3 regions of the Chamaesiphon sp. OTE_75_metabat_556 genome follow, and region 2 is predicted to be linked to each of the others. Evidence: riboswitches for the same ligand, from Rfam matches in the RefSeq annotation. Region 2 holds a riboswitch; each other region holds the start of a gene.
The links. A riboswitch is a leader RNA that binds a small molecule or an ion and turns the genes downstream of it on or off. The one in region 2 is predicted to bind cobalamin.

Region 1 (4,321 bases), on a different contig from region 2:
AAAAGCTGTGTGAGTGACGTTACTAGTCAACAGAATCGATCGCTTAGAATTCTCACATTGCGGCGATTGCCCTGCTTGCTTCATCCGTTCTTGAATATGTTTAGCCAGTTTATGGCTATCAACCATGCCATCTGGATCGAGATCGGGATTTAAACCTGTTATCAACTCCTGCGTAAACAAACCTTGCTGATGCTTAATTTCTACCCCTGGTTCGTAGGAACGAGTCGCTGTAAAAATACAATAATTTTTATTAGTCGGCAGATACTCGATTGCTTTGCCGCTATAACAGCAATCTAACCAGATAATCAGATTTTTAACGGGGCTGGTTTGAATCAGATGGCCTAACTCACTGAGTGAAATACCATAGTTACAATCGCTCGGCAGTACATCACTGGTGGCTAAAAATACCTCTTCTCGACCATCGATCGTTTGACGCCAACCATGACCCGAAAAAAAGAATAAAGCTGTTTCTGGAGGATGACGATCGGGGGGATTGAGTAAGTTGGCGATCGCTTCTCTCAATTCTTGAATCTTGACGACTCCAGCCTCGGTATCGATGTGCAATTCACCCTTGCGATCGGCCATCCGTGGGAGTCGGTGGACGCGAAAGGTTTGAAACCCATATCGTTCGAGTTGCACCGCAATCGTTTCGGCATCATTAGCCGCCGCAGTCAATGGCTTGAGGGTGGTATGATGCGGGTAGTAATTAATGCCGACAACTAATGCTTCCCAATGTGAAGTCATATTTCAGCTTGGCTGACAACTCAGTCTGGTAAGTGTTACGTTAAGAACGTCAAGATATATTACCTCATCTAATTGAGGTAAAAGTTATGGAAGTAACAAACAGTAATACAATCTTAGCATATCTGTTGGCACTACGGGATTTTTCAGACGTCTTGAGCACTTCTGAAAAAGAAAAATTACAGACAGTTGCTAAAGATTTAAACATTCAACCCAAAGCCTGGACGAGTCATCTCGAAGCCGATCTGATCCAGACTATCCAAGGTAATCCCCAATTATTTCAATTCTACCGATCGTACAAAGAACAGCTCGATCGTTCGGGAGCAATTCCCATCGATTTACTACTGACAACGGAAAAAAACGAGCGATCGAGTGTGGATGCATCGCCGTTAATTGCCAAAGGAATGACCCCAGTAACACCAGCAACAGGCTACGAGCAGCAATTGAATAATGTGGTAATTGCGGTCAATCAAGCAGATTGCCCCGAGCAAAAAGTCCAAGAATATACTTTTCTCGATCGAGTCAAAGAATTTTTAAATCAAAATAGCCTATGATTTTTCAAGATCGGCATTATTTACATTTTGCCTTGCAAAAATATTCTCTTGCCCTAATATATGAATGAGCTATTCTATCCAACGATTGACTTATTTATCTACGATCTCAGGAGTCCGCTCAATGCTAGTGCTGATGAAATTACGCAAAATTATCAAGCGTTTCTGACTAGATTACCTTCAGGTCTAGATTTCAAAAACACTGAAATTGAAACTGAATATCTAGAATTAACAACACCTACCAGAATCAAGCTCAAGCCTGTCGATCTGCGATTGGAAGGATATTACTATCCGGTACTCCTCAATGATACTTATGGCTTGCAAATTGATTGTTCGGTCAATAACTTAACTGAGCCTCAATCGATCGACTCGTTTAGTTCGATCGCCACAGAAATTGCTAAAGCTGCCGCATCTAAAGCTTTAACAATTGGGAGAACTTGGACGGTTTCCGGCTGGTTGACCGCAGCACACCCAGATCCAGAGAGGATCGCGATCGATTGCTACCAAGCATTGTTCACAACTAAAGAGACACCGGAAATCCGAGGTAAAGGCACATTTTTAGATGCCCAAATCTTTGAAGTCTGGGGATCGCCATCTGTGGCTAGCGATCGCGTATTAATTATATTATTCCCCGATCGATCGACACTAGAAAAAGCTGCTGAATTTTACACAGATTGGATAGGTTTATTTTGCTATAGCCATAAGATCTCGTGGGCTTATCATCAAAGCCGTGCTCTTAAAGAATCTTTGATTTATCATTATAAAAAAGTTGAAGATAATGCATCAAAAATTCAGAACAGCCAGAATATCAATGTCAAGTTAGTTGATTTGCAGGTCTTATTCAATGATGTTAAAAAAATTCTCAATGCTTATACGAGTGATCTATTAAATCTCTCATTTCAAAAACAAATTATTAATATTAATCTCGTTAATTACCGAAACCGTCTAGAACAGATCAAAACCAAGGCAGTTCAAAGCAACGATCTCGAATTTCTAGATCGATTTGGTGATTTAGCTGAAAAAAAATATCTGGCTCAAATCGATAAAGATACAGAGAACATGCAACTTGGGCTAAAATTGCTGGAAACGAATATTAGTGCGCTACGCAGTCAGATTGAAATCGAAAAATCCGAACGCGATCTCAACTTTCAAAACCTAGTTACGCTGATTGGTGCAGGTACCGCAATCAGTACCTTATTTGATTATGATGGCAAAAAATGTAAAGCAGTTTTTAGCGTTTCCAAAGAACCAGAAGTCCCCCATATTTGTAATAATTTTTGGTTTGGCAGCGTGGTCATGCCGATTGGGACTATTCTGCTCTTAGGGGGGGTAATGTTATCGCTAAAATGTCTGTGGGTCGAGATTAAGGGTCGAAAAATCCGTCCGAAAGACTAAGTATTTAGCACCGCAATCAAATTTCGATCTCAATTTTCTGGCGATATCTACGCACTAATTCAGCGGTGCGAGCTGTTCGCTAGCAAAAATCGAGATCGAACTGTAGCGTCCGATCTACTCGATGCCAAACCGCCAGTGGCGATCGATCGCACTCCAACCCCAACCACCCGAAATCGAGCCGATAAAACTCTCCGTTCACTTGTGGCGATCGAGCTGGCAGTTAAAATGCTAGGATGAATCCAGCAGTTGGCCAAACCACTCACAACAGCGCACTTTGTCGTCAACAGCCACGGAAATCAATGGGGAAAGATTGGTGCCAACTCCAACGCTGTCCCGCAACTGTAATGTGTTCGAGATCCCATAATTCGATCTGGAGATCGGGTTTGATTTTGAATTAACTAAGTCAGAACACCCATTGGTATCCGCAATCAAGTTCATCTGCGAGGTTCAAGGTGACAACATCTCCATATCGAAAAATTGCCCCATTGTTAGCAATGGTTGGCTTGAGCAGCTATTTAGTCATTGGCTCGCCAACCCCCGCTCATGCGATGCACATTGCCGAAGGCTATCTACCCGTCCAGTGGGCGGTATTTTGGTGGGTAGCAGCCTTACCCTTCTTCGCTTTGGGTTTACGCTCCATCAACCGGATTACCCAAGCGCATCCAGAACTCAAACTACTCCTCGCCTTAGCTGGAGCCTTTACCTTCGTCCTCTCAGCACTCAAGATCCCCTCTGTCAGTGGCAGTAGCTCTCACCCCACCGGCACAGGACTGGGCACAATTCTGTTCGGCCCCTTGGCGATGTCCGTCATGGGTGGGTTGGTGTTGCTATTTCAGGCGATACTACTCGCACATGGTGGATTGACAACATTGGGTGCAAATGCGTTTTCGATGGCCATTGTCGGCCCGATGGTTGCGTATGTTGTCTACCAGACGATCGCCAAAACTGGGCATCAGAAAGTTGCGGTATTTTTAGCTTCAATGTTGGAAGACTTGTGTACTTATTTAGTAACTGCGGTGCAATTGGCACTCGCTTTTCCGGCAGTACAAGGTGGGTTTATGGCAGCTTTTGTTAAATTTGTCAGTGTATTTGCAATTACGCAAATCCCCTTGGCAATTAGTGAGGGGTTGTTAACAGTATTAGTCTGGAACTGGCTTCAGGACTACGGCCAACAAGAGCTAAAAATCCTCGGACTATTTCAAAAAGGCAGAAACTTAGATGCAGAAATTATCAACTAATATCTTGCTATTCAGTGGTGCAGTCATCTTGTCAATGGCTCCAATCTTGATGTATCAAGGCAAAGAATTTAAGGCCACAGATAGTCTTAATATCACGGCGATCGAACAAGTCAAACCTGGATACAAACCTTGGTTCGAGCCGATACTCAAACCTGCTGGCGGTGAAATCGAAACCTTTTTATTTGCCACCCAAGCCGCGATCGGATCGGGAGTGACTTGTTATATTTTAGGCTTATACAAAGGTCGCACCGAACGCCGCAAAAGCGATGAAACCGTTACAGCTCCGGAACATCGCGATTAGTGAATATCCACATTGACACTCTGGCATATAGCAGTCGGCTGCGCCATCTGCCACCAGCTCAAAAGCTCTGCTTTGCCTTGGCGGTGCTAGTGATT
Region 2 (5,577 bases):
TGATAGCTGTTTGCTATCACAACGATTTATTAAACATTCTCGATACTTGGCTAATTAAATCAGTAATATAATCGTTTGTTGGTCTTTCCTCATATATGATTGCTATTGCTTATCTGTATTTGTCCAATAAATCATGTTAATGATTTTACAGAGAAATGGAAAACTTCAACCTTAGAACTACCTTACTACTTACTATACAATTTGCATTACTGCATGAAATCACACCTAACATCAGAGGTATAACTTGTGGATGGGATGAATCTAAAATCATGATTAATTTCTACTTTGATGGCGAATTCACAGAGGAAGAAAAAGAATCAATGGAATGTATTGCTACTGAAGTAATAGCTTCTATTCCCACGCTCAAAATGGATGTAGAATGTAGAAGAATAGATGCCCCTGAGTCACTGATTCCATGTAAATTGTTGGACTGGGTATATTTAAGAAAGGAGTAAAGAAGAGTTAATTCGTAAGGTGGGCAATGCCCATCAGTTAGATTTAAACTATCGAAATCAAATTATCTAATCGATTTACTATTACTCAAATACAATCCCGCGATAGACTTGCTCGATCGGGAAACTGAGATTGATACTTTTAAGTTCGATAATATCTCCAGCCCGATAATTAATAATTACCCATTCACCCGCATCATTCTTATGATAAATATCAATCGAGATCGATTTAGCACTAACCAAAACATAATCCTGCAAAATTGGATTGCGACGATACCTATAGAACTTTTCACCACGTTCGCGTAGCGTCTCCAAAGGAGAATCGTAAGCTTCAGTACTATCAGATAAAACCTCAACTATCAGACATGGATAAACAATATATTGAGTATTACTTTTGTCTCGCTCATCACAAGTCACACTTCCATCGGGATAACTATAGTCATCAGTTTCTAAGATGTTAATCCTGGCATCAGAGTTAAGCGTTCTACAGCCACTCTCCTCTAAATGATTTCCCAATAACCGATTAAACTTTGCTGCAATTTCACTATGATTGACAGTGCCACCACTCATCGCATAAACTTCACCATCAATATATTCATGGCGTTCTAATTGCTGTTCTTCCCATGCAAAATATTCTGCGGGAATGAATCGTGGCGCACAATCTTTTACTGCAACCATTATAAAACCTCAAATTATTTTGATTTTGATTTTTGTCACCATCTATAAACTGCTCGATTCACGGTCGGTTGACTTGATCGAAGTTTGGCCATATTTAACTAAATTAGACGAGATCCAATTCTCTATCTGTATCAACAGCTAAAGCAGTAGCGATCGCGACAGGGTCGATCGAGTGACCGATGAATACTAGTTTAGTCTGGCGACGCTCATCGGTGCGCCAGGGTCGATCGTAAAATTGCTCGAACCGATTGCCGACGCCTTGAATGACTAACCGCATCGGTTTATTGGGAACGGCAACGAAGCCTTTAATGCGGTAGATTTCTTGTTCTTTAACGAGAAGTTCTAATTGTTGACGCAATTGTTCGGGGTTAAATTCATAGTCCAAAACCAGATGTGTCGAATCGATCTCATCGTCGTGATCGTGTTCTTCCTCGGTATCGTGATGGCTCGGACGCTGTTCGAGATGGTCTTCCACTGCGGCATTCAATCCTAATATTGTCTCTACATCTACGATACCCCGATCGCTCGTAATAATTTTCACAGCGCGGGGGAGTTCTTGGTTGACTAGATCGATCGTTTGTTGATATTGCTCGGTAGTGACTAAGTCGGCTTTGTTTAAAATTACCAGATCCGCACAAGCTAACTGATCCTCAAATAACTCTTGCAATGGTGTCTCGTGATCGAGATTTTCATCCTCCTGTCTGAGCGCGTCTACAGCCGCCGGATCGCTGGCAAACCGTCCATCTGCCACCGCATCACAATCGACCACCGTAATCACCGCATCTACCGTCGCTGCGGTGCGAATCTCCGGCCATCTGAAGGCGGTAATTAGCGGCTTGGGCAGTGCCAAACCGGATGTTTCGATTAAGATACAGTCAATGTCATCGCGACGGGCAATTAGAGCCTGCATTGTCGGTAAAAATTCTTCTTGTACCGTACAGCACAAGCAACCGTTGGTAAGTTCGACAATATTATTGGGTGATTCAACCTCATCATCGGGGCAAACTTGGCAGGAGCGCAACAACTCACCATCGATACCCAATTCCCCAAATTCATTGACAATCACCGCAATTCTGCGTCCTTGATTGTGGGTGAGTAAATGTCGGATCAGCGTGGTTTTACCGCTACCAAGGAATCCGGTAATGACGGTGACGGGAATTTTTTTGGCCATGTTACTTTAATTCTGTGTATCTCGCACAAATGGGAATATCTACACCTCGGCGGGCATCCTGACTTATCGATGCACGAGTGCATCGGTTTACAGTTGCGAGACAGCGTTGGCTTTGCACCAAACTTTCCCCGTTACCTCCACTGGCTGCTCCCCAGTAGAACCGAGTTCGGTCTTATAGTTTACCGTATTGTTACGATCGAGTGAGATCGTCGCTAGCAAGGTATCCTCAGATCGATCGAATCCAATCTATTTACGCTGAGTGGCGATCGCAAGTTTCACTCCAGGAATCTGACGCACCCGATCCATAACAGCTACTACTCGCCTATGCTCTACCCGTTCGTCGGCATTGATAATGACGAGGGTTTGTCCCTCTTTGGCAATTAGGGATTGAAGTTTGGGGACTAGAGTTTCTACTTTGACTAGCTGCCGATTGAGGGCGATCGCACCTTGAGCATCGATACTGACAATCATCTTGGTTTGCGTTTGACTTTTACCCGTTCCAGCGGTGGGTAAGTTGACAGGCAAACTCTCGTTCCGCGTCAGTGTCAGGGACGTAATGATAAAAAAGGTCAAAATTGCAAATAGGACGTCAATGAGGGCAACGACGTTGATATCTGGCGTGCGATCGGGATTGGGGGGAAGACGCATTGTTTAGAGGATAGAGGATAGTAGACCTCCTGCAAAAGTCCTGAGAAGATCGACAGAGCCTAGCATTGTCAGCACATTGAGCTAATCTTTTATGATTATAATGTGGAAATAGCGATCAGGATTTATGACAGTGGAAACACAAGATACTTGGCAGGACTGGTTATTTGTGGGTAGCTATATCGCACTCCTGTTATTCGTAATTTGGGGCGTACTAATTCGGAAGTAAAGTCGATCGGCCTTAACTGTTCTCAACGGCGGGAATGCCACCGCCAAACCAGCCACTCAGAAAGATGGTGAGATCGTGGTGTTTGAGATCGCGAGAAAACATTACAAAATGTTAGGGAATAGTCATCATCTGGAGCACCTGACTTTAGACTGAAACTACATGATAAATACTAGTGTCAAAAAAAATATAGCAACTGCCATTACAGTTAAGACATAGTACCCGAAATCCTTAAATACAAGCTATTTCAGAGATGAAATCCCCAAGCTAACGGCTGTGATCATTCCCGATCAATCGAGGGCAAACGTAGCATACTTTACTTTTGACACTTAATTAATAACTGGAGAACCGTAAATGGAAATTCTAACTAAACCGCTTGATGACACAGTAATGAGCGATCGGGTGGAACATTTCATGAAAAACATTCAGGCTAACATTCTGAAGGGTCATGGACGCGAGCATGTAGTGTTGCTTTTTCTCACCATCAAACATATCGATAAAGCTCGTGAATTTCTCCAACACTACCCAGTAACAGATGCTTTTACACAGCACGAAGAGACCAAAAAATTCAAGGCGAAACGAGTTCCGGGCGGAGTCGTCCGGCTGGTATTTTTGAGCAAAGCTGGTCTCGATCGATTTGGACATGGCAACAAGTTTAGTGGTTTTGGAGCATTTTCTGGAGGAATGGCTGCTGACACCTCAGTATTGGATGACGGTTCTACCAAGTCATGGCAAACCGAACTCAATCGATCGAGTGATGTGATGTTGCTACTAGCCTATGATAGCGAGATTAAACTCGCCCGAATCATCGGGCAGATGGTTAAAGATTTTGAAAAAGAAGACAGTCCCTTTGAAGTCATGTTCGTGCAGGAAGGTCGTGCTTACAAAAACGCTGACGGTGAAGGTGTCGAGCATTTTGGCTATGTGGATGGTCGTTCTCAGCCGTTGATGATTCAGAGTGCAATAGATAAAGAAACAAGTCAGAACGGGGGCGGTATAGATCGGTACGATCCGACGGCACCGCTCGGACAATTTTTGGCACCAGATCCCCTTGAAACGAGTGGCTTTGGCAGTTTCTTTGTTTTTCGCAAATTGGAACAGAATGTCGCTGGCTTTAAGCGATCTGAAGAACAGCTTGGCGAAACAATAGGACTCAAAGGAGACGATGGCGAACGAGCAGGGGCGATGGTTGTCGGTCGGTTTGAAGATGGAACACCAGTTACTTTGAACGTTAAAGAGGACGGTGTGCCAGTAGTTAATAACTTCGACTACAGTGACGACTCCGATGGGTCAAAATGCCCTTTTCATGCCCACATTCGCAAATCCAATCCTCGCGGATCGAGTCCTGGGGGGCTTGACTTTGATAAGTCAGTACAAATGGCTCGCCGTGGGATTACCTATGGTAGCCGACTTCAAGATCCTGACTCAAAAGAATTCATTGACAAACCCAATGATGGCGTTGGATTACTGTTTATGAGCTATCAGGCTTCAATTGAAAAGCAATTCCAGTTCATGCAAACCCAGTGGGTGAATAACGAGAAATTTCCAAAAGAGAAGATCGGCATCGACCCGGTAATCGGTCAGGGCGGTAGCATACCACAGACCTGGTTCCCCGAATACGGTTCGACCAAATGCGAGAAATCTTCGTTATTCAAGGGTTTCGTGACACTCAAAGGCGGAGAGTATTATTTCACTCCTTCAATTTATGGTTTAAAAAACTTGTAATCATACATCCCTTCACTGAGTAAAATCCAACAACGTCTCATCCAGAGATCCCTTCCTGTCTTCCCACTGACGGCGGTGGAGTAGTTCTAATTGACTGGTGGATGCTTGAATTTGGGCGAGTTGGCGTTGATATAATCCGCGAAATAGGTTGGCACAAATGGACGCGACGATCGCGACTACTAACCCAGATGCTGTCGCAATTAGAGCCATACCAATTCCGGCGATCGCGGGAGTATTAGTATTACCACCAGTACCGATATTGAGAGCGGAGAAAGATTCAATTAAACCGAGAATAGTACCTAATAAGCCGAGTAGTGGCGCGAGACTAATTACTGCATCGAAGACATTGTTAAACCGCCGGAGGCTGGGAATTTCTTGATGTGCTTCGCTTTCTAGTGCCAGTCGAAATTCATCGGGAGTGGTATCTTTTAAGGCGATCGCTGCATGAAAAATACGGGCGATCGGTAAGTCACGATCGAGATCGAGTCTATCGATAACTAGGGGCGATCGGTGTTGATATAAATCTAAAACTGTCTGAATTAAAGGTTGCTGTCTCCGCCCGATTTTGAACCAAAAATAGAGCCGTTCGATCGCCAAGGTAACGACGAGAATCGAGGCTAATAGCAAAGGATACATCACGACACCCCCTGCTGCAAATAGTTTACTGATGTCCATAAGTT
Region 3 (4,872 bases), on a different contig from region 2:
TTTCGTTTGTTTACGGGGATGAGGACACATTCGATCGATCTGTGAAGATACAATAGCGATCGATAGTCGATCTCGTTTTGTTTTCATCCTGGATATCATTGCTATGTCTGAAATCGCCACTTCACCTATCGCTTCAGACGTTAACACGATCGAGGGGATACTCGATCGAGCCTTGCAAGGTGGGGATATTTCCACCGCAGATGCACTGCTATTGCTGACTCAAACCGATCCAGCTATTATCGAACAGATTCGAGTAACAGCCGATAAGTTACGCCAACAACAAGTTGGCGATACCGTTACCTACGTTATTAACCGAAATATCAACTTTACCAATATTTGTGAACAGCACTGTAGCTTCTGTGCGTTTCGCCGCGATGAAGGTACCGAAGGCGCATTCTGGCTGAGTACCGAGCAAATTTTAGCTAAAGCCGCCGCCGCAGTAGAACTAGCAGCAACAGAAATCTGTATGCAGGGCGGATTGCATCCAGGTGCCAAGATTGGGGGTCGATCGCTGACTTATTATGTAGAGTTAATTACTGCGATTAAAACTACCTTTCCTCAGCTTCATCTTCATGCTTTTTCCCCTCAAGAAGTCGAATTTATCGCGCGTCAAGATGGATTAAGCTATGCCGATGTCATTATCGCCTTACAACAGGCTGGGGTAGGTTCGATGCCAGGTACGGCGGCGGAAGTATTGGATGATGCGGTACGGCGAGTCATTTGTCCCGAAAAGATCGATAGTGCGACTTGGATCGAAATTGTTACCGCCGCGCACCAATTGGGGATGCCGACGACAAGTACCATGCTAGCTGGACATATCGAGACTCCCAGCCAGCAAATCGCCCATTTCGATCGATTAAAACAAATTCAACTCCAAGCAATAGATACTCGATCTCCGACCCGCATCACCGAATTTATTATCCTCCCCTTCGTCGGCGAATCAGCACCTGCTCCGCTCCGCAGTCGCGTCGGCCGCGATCAACCAATTTTAGCTGACAATCTATTGCTAACTGCTGTAGCCCGAATCTTCTTGGGCAACTATATCCCCAATCATCAACCCAGTTGGGTCAAATTGGGTCTAGAAGGTGCGAAAACCGCCCTAACCTGGGGATGTAACGATCTGGGTGGAACGTTGATGGAGGAGCATATTACCACGATGGCGGGAGCTAAGGGTGGCACTTGCCTATCAGTGGCGGATCTACAAGGTGCGATTCGATCGATCGATCGCAACTATTGCCAACGCAGTACTCTGTATGAATTAATCTAGAGTTCGCAACATTGAGATCTTCCCAGTTGGGGCTGCTGTTCGAGGCCAGCCAAAACAAGAGCGATCGAATTAAATTCGATCGCTCTTTAATAAAATTTAGATATTTAAAAGTTGTTATTTTAGAGGGTGGGAAATTTTTTGCTGAATAACCTATGCGCGGACTCTCTGCAAGGCTTGGAGCTGGGATAGCAATGTATCAACTTCCGCTTGAAGTTCGAGGAATTTTTCTTGTCTGTCGGCTGGATATAAAGCCTTCATCAATTTAGCAACTTGCTGTTCGTGCTCTGAAGTAACAGATCCAACCGCGCGATCTGCGGTGGTTGCTACGGGAGCATCTAGGGTCAGGGGGCTGAAAGACATAGCTTTTGATAGTTATTTATACTTACTCACTCACACTCCAGCCAATTGTAGCCTGAATTCCCCGATTTGAGGATTTTGGATTGTGGAGATTTCCGAACTATCGACCTAGGGCGATGTGAATGTAATCTTGATGACGGGTCGATCGAGTGATTGTTCCACTAGGGAGACGGGGGACTGGGGGCAATGATGCTTACATCTAAACCTATTATTCCCTATCCACTATCCACTATTCACTATCCCCTAAAGCCTAAAACCTAAAGATCCCCATCTCATGTTAAATTGATGAAGCTTGGGGATCGGGGAAGTCTGGTGAGAATCCAGGGCTGTGCCGCAACTGTGATGGAGCGCGAACGCTTCGAGTCAGAATACCGTGCTTTGAGCGTACCCATGCGGTACTCACATTCACTATTTCCTTGCGTCGCATGGGGAAGGAGTTAGAGTCAGTGTCTGCTATCGAACCATTTGCTTTGACAGAGACGATCTCCAGGATCTGTCCAGATATTTATCATCCAGCGATCGCGCGTGATGGCTTGTTGACTCGGTTGCGAATTCCGGGTGGCGTGTTAAATGAATTACAATGTCGGATGATCGCCGAGTTACTAGAAACGATCGGCTTAGAGTACGTCCAAGTTACCAATCGTGCGAACTTACAACTGCGATCGCTATCACAAGATTTAGATCGAGATTTATTAACCAAATTAACTGAGTGTGGATTGGCAGCAAGTAATACTGCTGTCGATGGCATTCGGAATATCATGCTCAGTCCGACAGCAGGAATTGACGCGCAGGAATTAATCGATGTGCGCCCGTTAGCTGCTGCTTGGCTGGAATACTTAGATCTTCACCCTGAGTTGGGTAGCTTATCGAATAAATTTAGTGTCGGTTTCGATGGTGGCGGGAGCGTTGGCATTCTCGATCGACCCAATGATATAACGCTACTCGCGATTGGCAAGGATGAATTTAGTCTGCATCTAGGCATGGGCAACCGTGGTGAAGCTCCGCAACCTGTGGGGGTCAATTTAACCACCGATGAATGTTTGCCGATGTTGGCGGCGATCGCGCAGAGTTATCTCCAGGGCATCACGGTAATTGGTGGAGATACGCGGCGAAAACCAAGACTGCGGGATGTCATTAGTGATGATGGTTTGGCTGAGTTTGGCGAACTAGTCCGACGAGAATTCATAGGTTCTAGGCAATTTGTTTTTAAAAACACCTCACTCGATTCCGCCAAACGGACGCTCCGCGAACGAGATTATATCCAGGTAAATAACGATCTTCATTTAGGTGCGCAGCAGCAACGGCAACCAGATCGATACTATGTGGGTGTCGTCTTGCTGTTGGGGAGGTGGACTGTAGCGCAAATCAAAGGTTTAGAATCGATCGCGGTGCAGTATGGTAGTGGGACTATTCGCCTCACCCCTTGGCAAAATGTGATTATCCCCGATGTCCGATCGATCGATCTGAACACAGTCCAGGGATTAATTAACGATCTAGGTTTAGTGCAAACAGCCACTCATCCGAGCAGTTTGTTGAGAGCCTGTGCGGGTGCGACTGGTTGCCAGTTTAGTGCGACTGATACTCAAGCCGATGCGATCGCCCTATCTGAGTATTTAGCCGCTCAATTTACGCTCGATCGACCGTTGAATATCCATTTCAGCGGTTGCGAAAAATCTTGCGCTCAACCCGATCTGGCGGATATAACCCTGTGGGGCGAGGCAGAAACTTCCGAACGAGGTAGTCGCTATCGATTAGAAATTGGTGAGGTTAGAGCCACATTCGAGCAGGAATCAAGGGATCTGTTACCCCCCGAACGCATCCCGATCTTCGTTGGGAAACTAATCGAGGATTATCAACAGCGAAGATTAGATGCTCAAGAATCATTGCCAGCATTTATCAACCGTCAATGAGTCTGCATCATCATCAAAATCCGAACGGCAGCGGAAATCGATCGCCAGATAAATTAAACATTAACTCTATGATCTTTCCCCGCGCCCCGCTCCCCGCAGTGAGCGTAATCGAACTCCCAACTCCCAACTCCCAACTCCCACATGTCATCCAAAATCACCATTCCCGCTCCCCTACAGTACATCCGCGATGGGGCGGAAATTTATCGCCAATCTTTTGCCACGATTCGATCGGAAGCCCAGCTCGGTACCTTACCAGCCGATTTCAATACTGTCGCAGTGCGACTGATCCATGCGTGTGGGATGATTGATATCGTCGGCGATCTAGATTACTCGATCGATGCCGTGCGGGTTGGACGCAAGGCACTGGCAAGTGGGGCACCAATTTTATGCGATGCGCGGATGGTAGCAGATGGCGTGACGCGTACGCGCTTACCTGTAGAAAATCGGGTGATTTGTACCCTCCCAGATCCCCAAGTCCCGGCTTTAGCCGCCCAATTAGAGAATACGCGATCGGCTGCGGCTTTAGAACTATGGCGACCACATTTGGCTGGTGCTGTAGTCGCGATCGGCAATGCTCCCACGGCTCTATTTAGACTGCTTGAAATGCTCGACGAAGGCGCACCCAAACCCGCACTGATTCTCGGTTTCCCCGTTGGATTTGTCGGCGCGATCGAATCCAAAGCCGCCCTCGCCGCCGATAGTCGGGGCGTACCGTTTCTGACAATTCACGGACGACGGGGTGGTAGCGCGATGGCTGCTGCTGCTGTCAATGCACTAGCCACGGAGCAGGAATAATGGTTGCAATTCAGACGGGAAAATTATACGGGATTGGGGTTGGCCCTGGCGATCCGGAGTTGTTGACACTCAAAGCATATCGACTCTTGCAGGCGGCTCCAGTAGTTGCCTACCAAGCCGCAACCGACCATCAAAGCGTAGCGCGCTCGATCGTCGCACCCTATCTCAAAGGCGACCAAATCGAAGTCTGTTTTAATTTCCCCCGCGCCCTCGATCCCGAAGCCGCTTATGAATTGTACAGTGAGGCGATTAAACCGATCGCGGCACATTTGGGTGCGGGACGCGATGTGGTGGTCTTATGCGCTGGCGATCCGTTATTTTACGGCTCATTTATGTATTTATTTACCCGCTTAGCCGATCGATTTATCACCGAGATTGTCCCTGGTATCTCATCGCCAATGGCGGCAGCAGCGGCGATTGGTATGCCTTTATGTTATCAAAATGATGTATTTAGCGTCCTCGCCGGTACCCTTTCAGCAAAAGCGTTAAGAGAGCAATTAATCAATGCAGATGCAGTCGCAATTATCAAGCTCCGCCGTCATT

Region 1: linked by a shared signal. The riboswitch ahead of RMO27_RS20305 (energy-coupling factor ABC transporter permease) and the one ahead of cobW (cobalamin biosynthesis protein CobW) in region 2 are both predicted to bind cobalamin.
Region 3: linked by a shared signal. The riboswitch ahead of cobG (precorrin-3B synthase) and the one ahead of cobW (cobalamin biosynthesis protein CobW) in region 2 are both predicted to bind cobalamin.

Annotation. Positions count from the first base shown of each region.
Region 1 covers NZ_JANNDR010000508.1:332-4,652, reverse strand. Annotated here, with positions in the region: partial or broken gene RMO27_RS20320 (caspase family protein) at 1-744, opposite strand, end outside; gene RMO27_RS20315 (hypothetical protein) at 831-1,295, shown strand; gene RMO27_RS20310 (hypothetical protein) at 1,356-2,687, shown strand; cobalamin riboswitch at 2,944-3,122, shown strand; gene RMO27_RS20305 (energy-coupling factor ABC transporter permease) at 3,182-3,925, shown strand; gene RMO27_RS20300 (energy-coupling factor ABC transporter substrate-binding protein) at 3,906-4,226, shown strand; partial or broken gene RMO27_RS20295 (CbiQ family ECF transporter T component) at 4,226-4,321, shown strand, end outside.
Region 2 covers NZ_JANNDR010000480.1:714-6,290, forward strand. Annotated here, with positions in the region: gene RMO27_RS19365 (hypothetical protein) at 156-455, shown strand; gene RMO27_RS19370 (Uma2 family endonuclease) at 537-1,130, opposite strand; gene cobW (cobalamin biosynthesis protein CobW) at 1,234-2,301, opposite strand; cobalamin riboswitch at 2,332-2,481, opposite strand; gene RMO27_RS19380 (biopolymer transporter ExbD) at 2,548-2,949, opposite strand; gene RMO27_RS19385 (hypothetical protein) at 3,527-4,897, shown strand; gene RMO27_RS19390 (MotA/TolQ/ExbB proton channel family protein) at 4,910-5,572, opposite strand.
Region 3 covers NZ_JANNDR010000566.1:16,010-20,881, forward strand. Annotated here, with positions in the region: gene cofH (7,8-didemethyl-8-hydroxy-5-deazariboflavin synthase subunit CofH) at 104-1,267, shown strand; gene RMO27_RS22235 (hypothetical protein) at 1,418-1,627, opposite strand; cobalamin riboswitch at 1,869-2,019, shown strand; gene cobG (precorrin-3B synthase) at 2,071-3,534, shown strand; gene RMO27_RS22245 (precorrin-8X methylmutase) at 3,676-4,329, shown strand; gene RMO27_RS22250 (precorrin-2 C(20)-methyltransferase) at 4,329-4,872, shown strand, end outside.